3 regions of the Pantoea sp. SGAir0180 genome follow, and region 3 is predicted to be linked to each of the others. Evidence: predicted binding sites of a transcription regulator. Region 3 holds the regulator's gene; each other region holds the start of a gene.
What was found. Region 3 encodes LexA, which represses DNA repair genes until DNA is damaged. Its sites were predicted from a motif close to TNCTGTATGTACATACAGNA; they were not measured.
Positions count from the first base shown of each region.

Region 1 (4,198 bases), 1.6 Mb from region 3:
CGCCACGCCTAAGCGTCCGCCTGCGGCGTGTTCCAGCTGCCGGACAGGTTGCGCTAACAATGCGTCATTGAAATGGGCCTCGGCGACAAAAGGGACCGCCAGCGCCAGTAGGGTTGCCGCTGCACAGATGCGCAGCCGGGGAGCCGTAGCCATATAAACCTCCGTTAATGTGTATCTGCATTCAGACATACCCGGCACCTCACCGCCTCAGGAAGCGGGGCGTGCTGAGCGAAACGTGTAAAATGCGCCCCTCGTGAAACTTATGTCAGTTTCTGCCACCTGATGCCCCCGTTATGACACGAAGGTCGCGTTATTGCGGGACATATCGCCTGTCAAAAGTGTGACGAGGGAAAGAGTAAGGGATTTCAAATTATCGACAAGCGAGATAATTTGAGAGAAGCCAAAAGAATTTCTGGGGTTAACAATGAAAAATGATGTTCCGCTTAATGCACTCCGGGCCTTTTATGCTTCGGCCCGGTACCTGAATTTTACTCACGCAGGTATGGCACTTTTCGTCTCGCAGGCGGCCGTGAGCCAGCAGGTCAGGCTACTTGAAGAGCGGCTGGGCGTGACGTTATTCCGGCGCTTACCGCGTGGACTGGAGATGACGGACGAGTCCCGGCTGCTGTTTGCCGAGGTGTCCGAGGCGTTCACCCAGCTTGAAAAAGCCTGGCGCCGGTTTGAAGGGGGTGAATACCGCGAAGTGATGACACTCGCCTGTGTCGGGACCTTTGCGCTGGGCTGGCTGCTGCCGCGTCTGGATGCCTTTCATCAGCAGCATCCTGCGCTGGAAGTGAACGTGCGCACCCATAATAACGTCGTGAATCTGGCGGGCGAAGGCATCGATTATGCCATTCGCTTTGGAACGGGGGCCTGGCCTGCAACGCACAACGAACCGCTGTTTACCGCACCGCTGACTGCGCTTTGCCGGCCGGATATCGCCCGTCGGCTGCAGCAGCCCGGCGATCTGTTACGGGAAACGCTGCTGCGTTCTTATCGCGCGGATGAGTGGGGTAACTGGTTCACTGCGGCAAATATCACGCCCCCCAGAATGACTGGTCCGGTTTTCGACTCCTCGCGGCTGATGGTCGAGGCAGCGGTTCAGACGGGCGGTGTCGCGCTGGTGCCGGTCTGCATGTTTCAGCGGGAGCTGGAGGCGGGCATCCTGGTGCGGCCTTTTGACATTGAGATTGATGTCGGTGGCTACTGGTTAACCTGGCTGCGATCAAAAACGCTGACGCCATCAATGGAGATATTTCGCGAATGGATAAGGCAGCAGGTAAATGGCTGACCGGATCGGTCACAAGCCCATGCGCCCCACACGCCGCTCAGGTTACGGTTGCCGGCGGAAAGCGCAGGGCGAGTCAGGCGCGCGGTGACGTTATCCCGGCATGATGACGGCGCAGGGTTAACCGATGATGCCTGCGCGGACATTGTGCGTATTCATCACGCGGGCGGAGGCAACGTATTATCCTGCCATGCGGGCAAAACAGCGCGACGTTTTTTATTTTCTGAGATGAATCAGCCAGAGGATAAACTCACTGTTATTTCTCACGCCTACTTTCTGCATGATTTTTTGCTTAAGATAATAGATGACGTGTACAGGTGAAGCCATCTGGTACGCGATCTGGTTAACCGTCATACCGGTCATAAAAAGCCAGCTTAAAGAAAGTTCCTGCTCGGTTAAATAGACCTTTTTTCCCTGTGTACTTTTCAATTCCATCTTTATTTTGCCTCTCAATGCTTTTTTCAATGCCACGGTGATAGCCGTGTTTGGCGGTAATGCAGGCATGATAGGCAAACGTGTTGGATATCACAGTATAAATCATTTCACGTTATCTTATTTTTTTAACTATATGATTATTGTCACTTTTAATCCGAATGAGACACGTTCACATCACAAAAGATGAACGTTGTATCCGGCGATCCTGTCTTCATTTTTGCAAAAAAGATCGGCTGTAGTGATTTTCCCGTCATAAAGGGCGAGCGTACAGCGTGAAACAGCGCTGGCAAATCAGACCCCGTTTATCGCCTGCTATTTTGACGCCTTTTTCGGACTTGCTTAGGGCTATTTTTATCACTATGCACGGTCAGGCGGTTGTTTATTTCCGTTATCGTCTGCGCGCCGCTTGTACGCTTAGCCGATTGATGTTGCTAACGCTGTCAGCATTATTTCCGCCCGGGTTGTGCGGCGAATAAATACGCGCCGCTAACGGGCAGCGTTCCGTGCTTTTTAAACATCCGTTCAGCGAAGAGAAGAATTCTGCATGCGCCGGCGAAAAAACAACCGGTACGGTTAATGGCTGCACAGGCCTGTCATAAGGCGGTGAAAAGGGCAGAAAAAAATATCCATCCACATCAACTGGTTTACATAAACCTCTCCGGTTTCGCTTGATCGCACTGGCGGATCGCGATTACTGTAATTATATACAGTAATTTGGCGTGAGAGGTGAATATGGAATTTATCAGGCCAGCAAAAGTGAGCACGCCTTTGCAATTACCGCTGTTTGTCGAGCGGGTGCCGTGCGGTTTTCCGTCTCCGGCGCAGGACTACGTTGAGCAGCGGATTGATTTGAACAAGCTCATCGTTCAGCATCCCAGTTCGACATACTTTGTGCGCGTCAGTGGAGAATCGATGTCCGGAGCGGGCATTAACGACGGCGATATGCTGGTGGTGGACAGCGCACTGGTGGCTTCTCATGGCGATATTGTGGTGGCCGCGATTGAGGGCGAATTTACCGTCAAGCGGCTTCAGCTTCAGCCCTGCCTGCAACTGATGCCAATGAACCGTCAGTTCAAACCCATTGTGATTAGCACAGAAGACGCGCTCGAAGTGTTTGGCGTTGTGACCTATGTGATCAAGTCGGTTTATTAATCATGTTTGCGCTGGTTGATGTGAACAATTTTTATGCCTCCTGTGAAACGGTGTTTCGACCGGATCTCAAGGGCAAGCCCATTATTGTGCTCTCTAACAACGATGGCTGTGTGATTGCGCGTAATGCCGAAGCCAAAGCCCTTGGCGTCACCATGGCCGTGCCGTTTTTTAAAATGCGAGAAATCATTGCCCGCCATAACGTGCAGGTCTTTAGCTCTAACTATGCGCTGTATGCGGATATGAGCACCCGGGTCATGACGCTACTGGAGGAAATGGCCCCGTCGGTAGAAATTTATTCGATTGATGAGGCCTTTCTGGATTTAACCGGCGTCAGCCACTGCATGTCGCTTGATACCCTGGGGCACCAGATTAAAAAACGCATCAAAAAAGAAATTCATCTTAACGTCTGTGTCGGGATTGCCCCTACCAAGACGCTGGCGAAGCTGGCGAATTTTGCGGCCAAAAAATGGGCAGGCTACACCAACGGTGTGGTCGATCTGTCCGATCCGGTGCGCCAGCAAAAACTGCTGGCGAAGGTGCCGGTCAAGGATATCTGGGGCGTTGGCCGCCGTCTCAGCCAGCGGCTTGAGGAGATGGGGATAACCTCGGCCGCAGACCTGGCGCGTCAGCGTCCCAGCCTGATTCGTAAGAATTTCAGCGTGGTGCTGGAACGCACGGTCAGAGAATTATGCGGTGAACCCTGTCAGGATTTAGAAGCCCTCGAACCCACCAAACAGCAGATCATGTGCTCACGTTCTTTCAGTAGCCGTCTTTCAGACTATGCACAGGTGCGTGAGGCAGTCTGTACCTATGCCGAACGTGCCGCCGAAAAACTGCGGAAAGAAAAACAGTACTGCCGACAAATCGGGGTGTTTCTGCGCACCAGCCCCCATGCCGTTGGTGAAAACTTTTACGGTAATCAGGCCACTGGTCAGTTACTGACGCCGTCGCACGATACGCGCGACATTATCCGGGTGGCGACCGACATGCTGGACTACATCTGGATCGCGGGCCACCGCTATATCAAAGCGGGCGTTGTCCTGAGCGACTTCTTTGACCACGGTGTGACTCAATTGGATTTGTTTGATGAGCGACCGGTCAACCCGGGCCGTAACGATCTGATGCAGGTTATCGATCAGATCCACAAAGCGGGCAAGGGGAAAATGTGGTTCGCCGGACAGGGGACAGAGAAGCGCTGGGCGATGAAGCGCGAAATGCTGTCGCCAGCTTATACCACGCGCATCAGCGATCTGCCGGTGGTGAAGTAAGGCGCGGGCAGGGATGACAGCAACAGAATGCTCTTATAAGGGGGCCGTTTGGGCT
Region 1 covers NZ_CP028071.1:1,873,200-1,877,397, reverse strand. Annotated here, with positions in the region: gene bla (class A beta-lactamase) at 1-153, opposite strand, end outside; gene C1N58_RS08755 (LysR family transcriptional regulator) at 425-1,291, shown strand; gene C1N58_RS08750 (helix-turn-helix transcriptional regulator) at 1,505-1,792, opposite strand; gene umuD (translesion error-prone DNA polymerase V autoproteolytic subunit) at 2,456-2,875, shown strand; gene umuC (translesion error-prone DNA polymerase V subunit UmuC) at 2,878-4,143, shown strand.
Region 1: a site for LexA is predicted at 2,416-2,435, ahead of umuD (translesion error-prone DNA polymerase V autoproteolytic subunit). Genes of this name have one in related genera too.

Region 2 (4,198 bases), 1.2 Mb from region 3:
TACAGGATTCACTGTGCTTAAGCACTGCGGAGTTCAATCAGAAGTTGTGACACTGACGACATGTTTTTCGTTGCTGCATCCAGTAAAAAAGCTGTTATTCTTAGTTCGTTACGTGATCACGATGAGATTCCGATGAAATACCAGCAGCTCGAAAATCTTGAATGTGGATGGAAGTGGAAATACCTGGTGAAAAAACATCGGGAAGGTGAACTGATCACGCGTCACCTTGAACTCAGCGCGGCACAGGCGGCAGTCGATAAGCTGTTAATGATGGAGAATAATCCCGTCGACGTTAACGACTGGATTAGCCAACACATTCATCCCGAACTGGACAACCGGCTTAAACAAACGATCCGTGCGCGGCGAAAACGGCATTTCAATGCCGAGCATCAGCACACACGGAAAAAATCCATCGATCTGGAATATCTGGTCTGGCAGCGGCTGGCCGGCCTGGCGCAACGGCGCAACTGCACCCTGTCTGAAACGATTGTGCAGCTAATTGAAGATGCCGAACGCAAAGAAAAGTACGCCAGCCAGATGTCGACGCTGAAGCAGGATTTGCAGGCTATACTGGGCAAGTCGGATACTGACAACGGGTAGTTTACGGAGCAATATTCAGGCCTGCTCCGGATTAAAGGACAAAAAAAACCCCGCATGCGCGGGGTTTTTTATCACGTATAACTTAAGCCTGAGGCTGAGTTACCACGTCTTTGATACCTTTAACGTCGATTTCTACACGACGGTCTGGCGCCAGGCAGTCGATCAGGGCTTTACGGCCTTTCACGCTGTCACAGGTGTTGCCAGTCACTGGGTTAGATTCACCCATGCCGCGAGCAGAGATCTTGTTAGCAGGGATACCTTTAGATACCAGGTAATCTACTACAGACTGAGCACGTTTCTCAGACAGTTTCTGGTTGTACTGCTCTGAACCGATGCGATCGGTGAAGCCCAGAACAACGACTGAACCGTCTTTAGGATCCATTGAGCTCAGCTGGCTGTACAGCTGATCCAGAGCCTGCTGACCTTCTGGCTTCAGAGTTGACTTGTTGAAGGTGAACAGAACGTCTGATTTCAGAGTAAAGCGCTTAGTCTGAACAACTGGCGCTGGTGCTGGTGCTGGAGCCGGAGCTGGCGCAGCAACATCATCCTGACCGAAACGGTAAGAAACACCCAGGCTCAGCATGCCGTTGTCTGGACGAGCACCAACGGTCTGTGCGTCACCGATGTTGTTCACCCACTGGTAATCCAGACGGGTTGCCCAGTTTTTGGTCAGAGCATACTCAACACCAACCGCTGCCAGTGGAGAAACACCGGTGTCGTGGTCGCTGATGCGGTTGCCAGTGGCTACGTTCTGCTGAGTTGAGTCAGCGCGCCATACCATACCACCCAGGCGGGTATAAACGTCGAGATCGTCAGCGATTGGGTAGCTCAGTTTAGCAGCCAGTTGGATGCCCTGTGCTTTGAAAGCGCCGTTAGTGACGTTGCCTTTGTTAGGCATACGGCCTAACCAGTCATAACCCAGCTCGAAACCCAGGTATGGGTTAGCCTGGTAACCGGCGAATGCGCCAGCACCCAGTTGGCTTTCGTGAGTTGGGCCGTCGTTATTTTGGTAACCGTTACCGTAGTAACCAGTGTCGTGATACTGAGACCAGCCCAGTTTAGCACCGGTGTACCAGGTGTTATCTTTAGGGGCGGCCTGCGCTACGGTAGCGAAGCCAGCCAGTGCCACTGCAATTGCGATAGCTGTCTTTTTCATTTTGCGCCTCGTTATCATCCAAATAGGCAATGAGCATAAAGGTTGCTCTTGGTTTAATCCTTCGCCGGGTCAAAACGCTCGCTTATGACTCTACCGCAAAAAACGGAGGTTATTGAGCACCCTGGCGAGATAAAGTCTACAACGAGATTGGAAACTTACAAGTGTGATGTGAGGCACTTATGTAAAAAAACAGTGTTTTATACATAAATTCTAACAATTTAGGGTGAACTTCTGTGATGGGGGTAACCCGCAAAATGGGGGCTAAGCCATTGTCATTACTGGCAGGAGCAGAATCAGTGTCTTAGCCCAACGCGAGAGAAAAAATTTCTTGAGATAAATCTCATTTTTTACTTAATGAAACAAATCAGACTGAATTTTTAGCCGACTTTCTGGTCTGACTGGCGTTTTAGAGGACTCACCCGAGCGCAGGATGAGTCCTAACGCTTCACCTTCAGCCGCAGCGAGCTCCAGTTCCCGACGCTCATCTTCATCCAGATCGTAGGGAATCCAGGCTAAAACGACACTGTAATTTCCCGTACGCAGGGCCTTAATCATGGCCTCGACGGCGTTGTAACGTTCAGCGTCGGCGATATGCATACTTTTCTCCAGGGGCAAGCCTGCTTCCTGCATCCAGACCCGACTCAACTTATGCGCCGGTGTTAACCAAAGCTGCCAGCGGGATTGCTGGCTCAGTTGCTGAAGCAACGGTAACAGCAGCATCTGCATCATTCCCGGTTTTTCGCTATAGCGCAATTCAGTAATCCAGCCGCTCTGAGAAGCGGGGTCAGAAGGCGAAGCGTAACGGTGAGTCGGGCATACATTACGGGGATGTTGGGTGCGCATAAATTAATCACTCAGCAGTTGACTGTATGGATGTACAGTAATGGCATCCTGGATAAAGATCAACCTGAATTTCTGAAAATGCCTCGCAAAATTTTCATAATTTTGTGTTCAATACGATTTATTCATTGAACCTGTAACTGAATTTCCCTATCTTCTAACTGACTGAATAGTAAAGATTTTAACATGGGTTTGTTACAGGGAGGTGATGATATGAAGAAAGAACAGCGGGTCATTTTGCGATCAAAGCAACAACTGGCACCTTTAGGTAACATTGAATCCCGCACTCAGTTCGGCGGTTACGCGTTAGCTGTTGAACGCGTCGTGTTTGCGCTGATAAAGGACGATCAGCTTTATCTGCGCGCCAGCGAAGCGCTAAAAGAATATGTTGCACAACGCCCATTGGAGCCGCTCACTTTTCGCAAGCGTGGTATGGCGGTTAGCCTGAATTATTTCAGAGTCGATGAGCATTTATGGTGTGACCAGGCGCACCTGGTTGCCCTTTCAGCGGCCTCATTACAGACTGCGCGCAGGGAACAGGACGATCGGCAGGGACGTGTGCGTTTAAAAGATTTACCCAATGTCACTTTACGGCTGGAAATGATGCTCCATGAGGTAGGCATTTGCAGCGTCGAACATCTGCACGAAGTGGGAGCCCGGGCGTGCTGGTTAAAACTTAAACGTCATAACCAGCACCTCGGCTTTAAAACCTTGCTGGCGCTTGAAGGAGCCATTTCTGGCCATCATGAAGCCGCTCTGCCACCGACGGTCAAAGCGGAGCTGGGCGAATGGTACCAGGCTGCGCTCAAAATGGTAGAAAAGGCAAAGAAGGAGTCTTAATGGGAGCCTAATGCGCGTCGCAGGCGGGCGATTCCCGGCAGCAGGACAACCAGTAAACTCAACTGCTGAAGCACCAGCGGCGTACGTGAATCAGGTCCGGCGGTAAACCGGGTGATGCGCTGTTCCAGTTCCCGACGCATTTCCTCAGCCCGGCTGTCACTGACGATGTCGGTTTGCAGCACATCTTCGACATAGCACACCGTGTCGTCGAGAAGTGCCAGCAGCACTGGATCAGTGACTTTATCGCGGTGCGCCCCCAGCGCGGAGATATAGCTGAGCAACGAGTGGTTCAGGCAAAGTAGCTGAAAGGCCCATTCCCGCAGCTTAGGGTTGGTACGGGTTTCACTGCTCATATTCGACACGACGGAGGCCAGTTCCGCGTCAGCATTATGTGCATCGCGGCGGGCAATACGGTAAGCGAGGCGATTATCTTTGCCCTGATGGTATTGTTCCATAATGGCATCCAGATAACGGCAATTGGCATTGAGTGTGCGCGTCGCCACCGCCGGAAGCTGGCGAAAACGCCAGTCTGGCCAGATAAAGGTGACGGCCAGCCAGGCCAGCGCACAGCCCAGTAACGTGTCCACTACCCGGGGCAGGGCCACTTCAAAGCCTTCGCCTAACAAATTAAAACAGAACAACACCAGCAGAGTAATGAACAAGGTTGCATGAGCATACTGCACCTGACGAAACGCAAAGAACATGACGCCCGTGACCACAATCAAGACCAGTTGGCCTTCAATGGAAGGGACCAGCCAGAGC
Region 2 covers NZ_CP028071.1:2,275,474-2,279,671, reverse strand. Annotated here, with positions in the region: gene C1N58_RS10700 (AAA family ATPase) at 1-37, opposite strand, end outside; gene matP (macrodomain Ter protein MatP) at 133-600, shown strand; gene ompA (porin OmpA) at 683-1,756, opposite strand; gene sulA (SOS-induced cell division inhibitor SulA) at 2,108-2,599, opposite strand; gene C1N58_RS10680 (TfoX/Sxy family DNA transformation protein) at 2,810-3,436, shown strand; gene yccS (YccS family putative transporter) at 3,433-4,198, opposite strand, start outside.
Region 2: a site for LexA is predicted at 2,620-2,639, ahead of sulA (SOS-induced cell division inhibitor SulA). Genes of this name have one in related genera too.

Region 3 (4,198 bases):
GCTGTGTGCAACGGCGCTCTCGATGGTCATACGGACATCGCTGGTGACCAGTTCTGCCAGAATGTGCCAGGTCGCCAGCGTCTGCGCCACATCCGCATCGCCACTGTCGCTGATATAGCCTTCATCGCGCAGGGTCAGTACCAGTGTAGAGAACACCGCTTTATCGAAAAACTCAGGCGCATTGATGCCATGCAGTACGCTCAGGCGCTGGGCCAGCGTGCGGCTCTCTTTTTCCAGCGTGCCGCGGTTGATGGTGGGCTTGGCGCTGAGAATCGAGAAGGTGATGGCGTAACGTTGCAGCGTTTCACGTACACCGGCAGCCAGCAACTGCAGCGTACGGTAACGTGCCGTGTTGAACGACAGCAGACCTGCCTCAACGGTAATCAGTCCCTGGCGCGCCAGCTCCTGGCATAAGTCAGCCAGCAGCTGCGGCAGCTGGTCGTTGCCCCAGCGCAGGAACAGCTCGCTCTTCAGCATGGGGTAAATCAGGCTGACCTGGCGCAGCAGTTCGGCTTCGCTCAGGTTACGGTGCTGCTGGATGATGGTCGCAATCAGAGAGGGCATCACCAACATATGGTGGATGTTATTCCGGTAATAGGTCATCAGCACCGCCTGCTCGCGCGGCAGAATAATGATGTCGCCAATGCTGTCCTTCTCACTCTCAAACTTGTTCATACTCAGCGCGTGATCCAGCAACGCTTCCGCAGACATGTCAGGCAAAGTGGCATCCGGCGAGTAGGGCACATTACGTAATAACTGGGTATAGCATTCCAGCTGCTCAATCAGCTGTTCACGGGTCAGTGAACGCTGGCGTGAAGCGAGCAGTGCCGTTACGCACAGGTTCATGGCGTTCGCGGCCCCGGCTTCATTAATACGTACCATGATGGTGGCGGCGATATCATTGGCCGTTGGCGTTAACCAGCCCGGACGTTGCGCTTCAATGGGATCGATAGACTCACGCCATTCCGGTACGCGCTTGTTCAGATAGTTGATCAGCGGCAACGGCTCACCAAAGTTCACATAACCCTGGCCCAGGTTGCGCAGCTTACGCAGGCCGCGCACCATCTGCATAAAGCCTTCTTTCTCTTTTGCCGCACCGCGTAGCTCTTTAGCGTAAGTACCCACTTCCATTACATGTTCATAACCGATGTAAATGGGCACTAACGTAATAGGTCGCGTGCCGCCGCGCAGCATGGCCTGCAGCGTCATAGAGAGGGTGCCGGTTTTCGGATCCAGCAGTCGGCCGGTACGTGAGCGTCCACCTTCCACGAAATACTCGACGGAATAGCCGCGGGTAAAGAGCTCGCCAAGGTATTCACGGAACACGGTTGAATAGAGCTTGTTGCCTTTAAAGGTACGACGAATAAAGAAGGCACCCAGACGACGGAAAATCGGCCCGGCAGGCCAGAAGTTCAGGTTAATCCCTGCGGCAATATGCGGCGGAACCAGGCCCTGGTGATACAGCACATAAGACAGTAGCAGGTAGTCCATATGGCTGCGGTGGCAAGGCACATAAACAATTTCATGGCCGTCCTGCGCCAGCTGACGTACCCGCTCACCGCCGTTAACGTTGATCCCCTGATAGAGTCGGCTCCAGAGCCAACCCATCACGCGGTCGGTGATACGAATCGCTTCGTAGGAAAAGTTGGCCGCAATTTCTTCCATCATTTCAATGGCGTTTTGCTGCGCTTTCTCATGGGAGATTTTCTTGCTACGCGCCTCGTCTTCCACGGCTTTTTCAATCGCTTTCGACTGCAACAGGCGATTGAATAAATCCTGGCGAGCCGGCAGACGCGGTCCCACCGCGGCCAGGCGCTGACGGGCAAAGTGGATGCGCGCTACGCGAGCCAGCTTCTGCGCAATCGACTTGTCGGTACCGTGTTCGGTCGCCATACGACGCAGGGAGACCGTGGGCGAAAAACGCACAAAACTGTCGCGGCCATGCCAGAGAACGGCAAAGAATTTTTGAATGCCGTTAAGGAGCCGCAAATGAGGCGGATGATCGTCGCCCTGGACTTCCCGACCCGGCGCACGGCCAAACATGACTGAAACCGGTAACATCTGAACATCAAGTTCAGGGTTGCTGCGGTGCAGATCAAGATACTCGTGGAAGATTTTGACCGATTCAAGGCTGGGCACGAAATAGGGGAACACACGCGGACCGTCATTAATAAAGACATGACGCGGCAACAGGGCGCCGTCTATCTCCAGCGGAATAAGCGGATCAGGCAGATCGTGCCGGATGCACTGCGCGCGTAAAGTCAGGAGATCGGCCTTTGAATCATAAGGCAGGACATACATAATAGGCCGGGTAGGATCCAGCCCATGTTCGGAGACGGGATCAGCCGGAATGGCCTTACTCTTTACCAGAAATGAAAGGGGTAAGTTCAGCAATTTATAAAAAATTTTACGCCAACCTGACATAGACAACATGAAGCCTCTTGTTAGCAAAGCGGCGCAAGCATATCAGAACGCGCAGCAAAAATCTGTGACAGCGACAATTGTGCGCTGCCCGGTATTGACGTCAATCCTTTGAAAAGAGTTCCTTTATCATGACAAATAATGTCACCGGCATTACCCGGATTGTGAAAGCGGCTGGCTACTCATGGCAAGGTCTTCGCGCCGCCTGGCAGCATGAAGCTGCCTTCCGCCAGGAAGCCGTAATTTCACTGGCGGCAATTATCCTGGCCTGCTGGCTGGATGTCGATACTATTTCGCGCATCCTGATGATTGGCGCGGTCATGCTGGTGATGATTGTTGAAGTTCTGAACAGCGCCATCGAAGCAGTGGTGGACCGCACAGGGCAGGAACGACATCCTCTTGCCGGCCGTGCCAAAGATATGGGATCGGCCGCTGTTTTGCTGGCAATAGTACTGGCCCTGTTCGTTTGGGGAACGCTACTTTGGTCGCATTTGCGATAAGCATTCCATCTCCCGTCAAATTACTGATTTTGGCCTGACTTTTGGTTTCCATTTCACCAATACCTGTATATACTCACAGCGACTGTATAAACAACCAGGGGGCGGGATGAAAGCATTAACCAGCAGGCAGCAACAGGTCTACGACTTGATTCGCGACCACATTAATCAAACGGGCATGCCGCCTACGCGTGCAGAAATTGCTGCGCAACTGGGCTTCCGCTCACCTAACGCGGCAGAAGAGCATCTGAAAGCGCTGTCGCGTAAAGGCGTGATTGAAATCGTCTCTGGTGCGTCCCGCGGTATCCGTTTGTTAATGGAAGAAGAACCTTCAGATGGCCTGCCACTCATTGGGCGCGTTGCGGCGGGTGAGCCGTTGCTGGCCCAGGAACATATCGAAACCCACTACAAAGTGGATCCAGACATGTTCAAGCCCTCTGCCGATTTCCTGCTGCGCGTTAGCGGCATGTCAATGAAAGACATTGGCATCATGGATGGTGATTTGCTGGCCGTGCATAAAACGCAGGAAGTGCGTAATGGTCAGGTGGTGGTAGCGCGCATTGATGACGAAGTCACCGTGAAGCGCTGGAAAAAGCAGGGATCAGTGGTGCATCTGTTACCTGAAAATACGGATTTTGAGCCTATCATTGTCGATACGCGTGCGCAGTCGCTGACGGTTGAAGGTCTGGCGGTTGGCATCGTACGTAACGGTGAGTGGTTATAACTCTTCTTAAGGTTGGCTCTTTACGTCAACCTTGACGTTACCCAGTCTGCCCCTGTTTTGCCGCTGTGGGTTCATCTGCAACACCAGCGGCGCATTGCACGGACGTTACATGCGCTTCCTGACAGCTACTGATAAAAAACTGTGGCGGCTGGCGCTGCCCATGATCCTGTCAAATATCACCGTTCCTCTGCTCGGTTTAGTCGATACAGCCGTTATTGGCCATCTCGACAGCCCGGTTTATCTGGGCGGCGTTGCGGTCGGGACGACCGTTACCAGTTTTATCTTCATGCTGCTGCTTTTTCTGCGTATGAGCACGACAGGCCTGACGGCTCAGGCGTTTGGCGCGGGCGACAAAACGGCGCTGGCGCGCGCATTGGCACAGCCCCTGATCATTGCCTTACTGGCCGGCAGCCTGTTTATTGCCCTGCGTCATCCTGTCACGGCATTAGCAACCCGCTTTATCGGCGGAGAGGCCGCTGTGCTTGAGCAGGCTGCGCTGTTTATCCATATTCGCTGGCTCAGTGCGCCCGCCATGCTGGCTAACCTGGTGATTCTG
Region 3 covers NZ_CP028071.1:3,501,344-3,505,541, reverse strand. Annotated here, with positions in the region: gene plsB (glycerol-3-phosphate 1-O-acyltransferase PlsB) at 1-2,424, opposite strand, end outside; gene C1N58_RS16470 (diacylglycerol kinase) at 2,553-2,921, shown strand; gene lexA (transcriptional repressor LexA) at 3,028-3,642, shown strand; gene dinF (MATE family efflux transporter DinF) at 3,752-4,198, shown strand, end outside.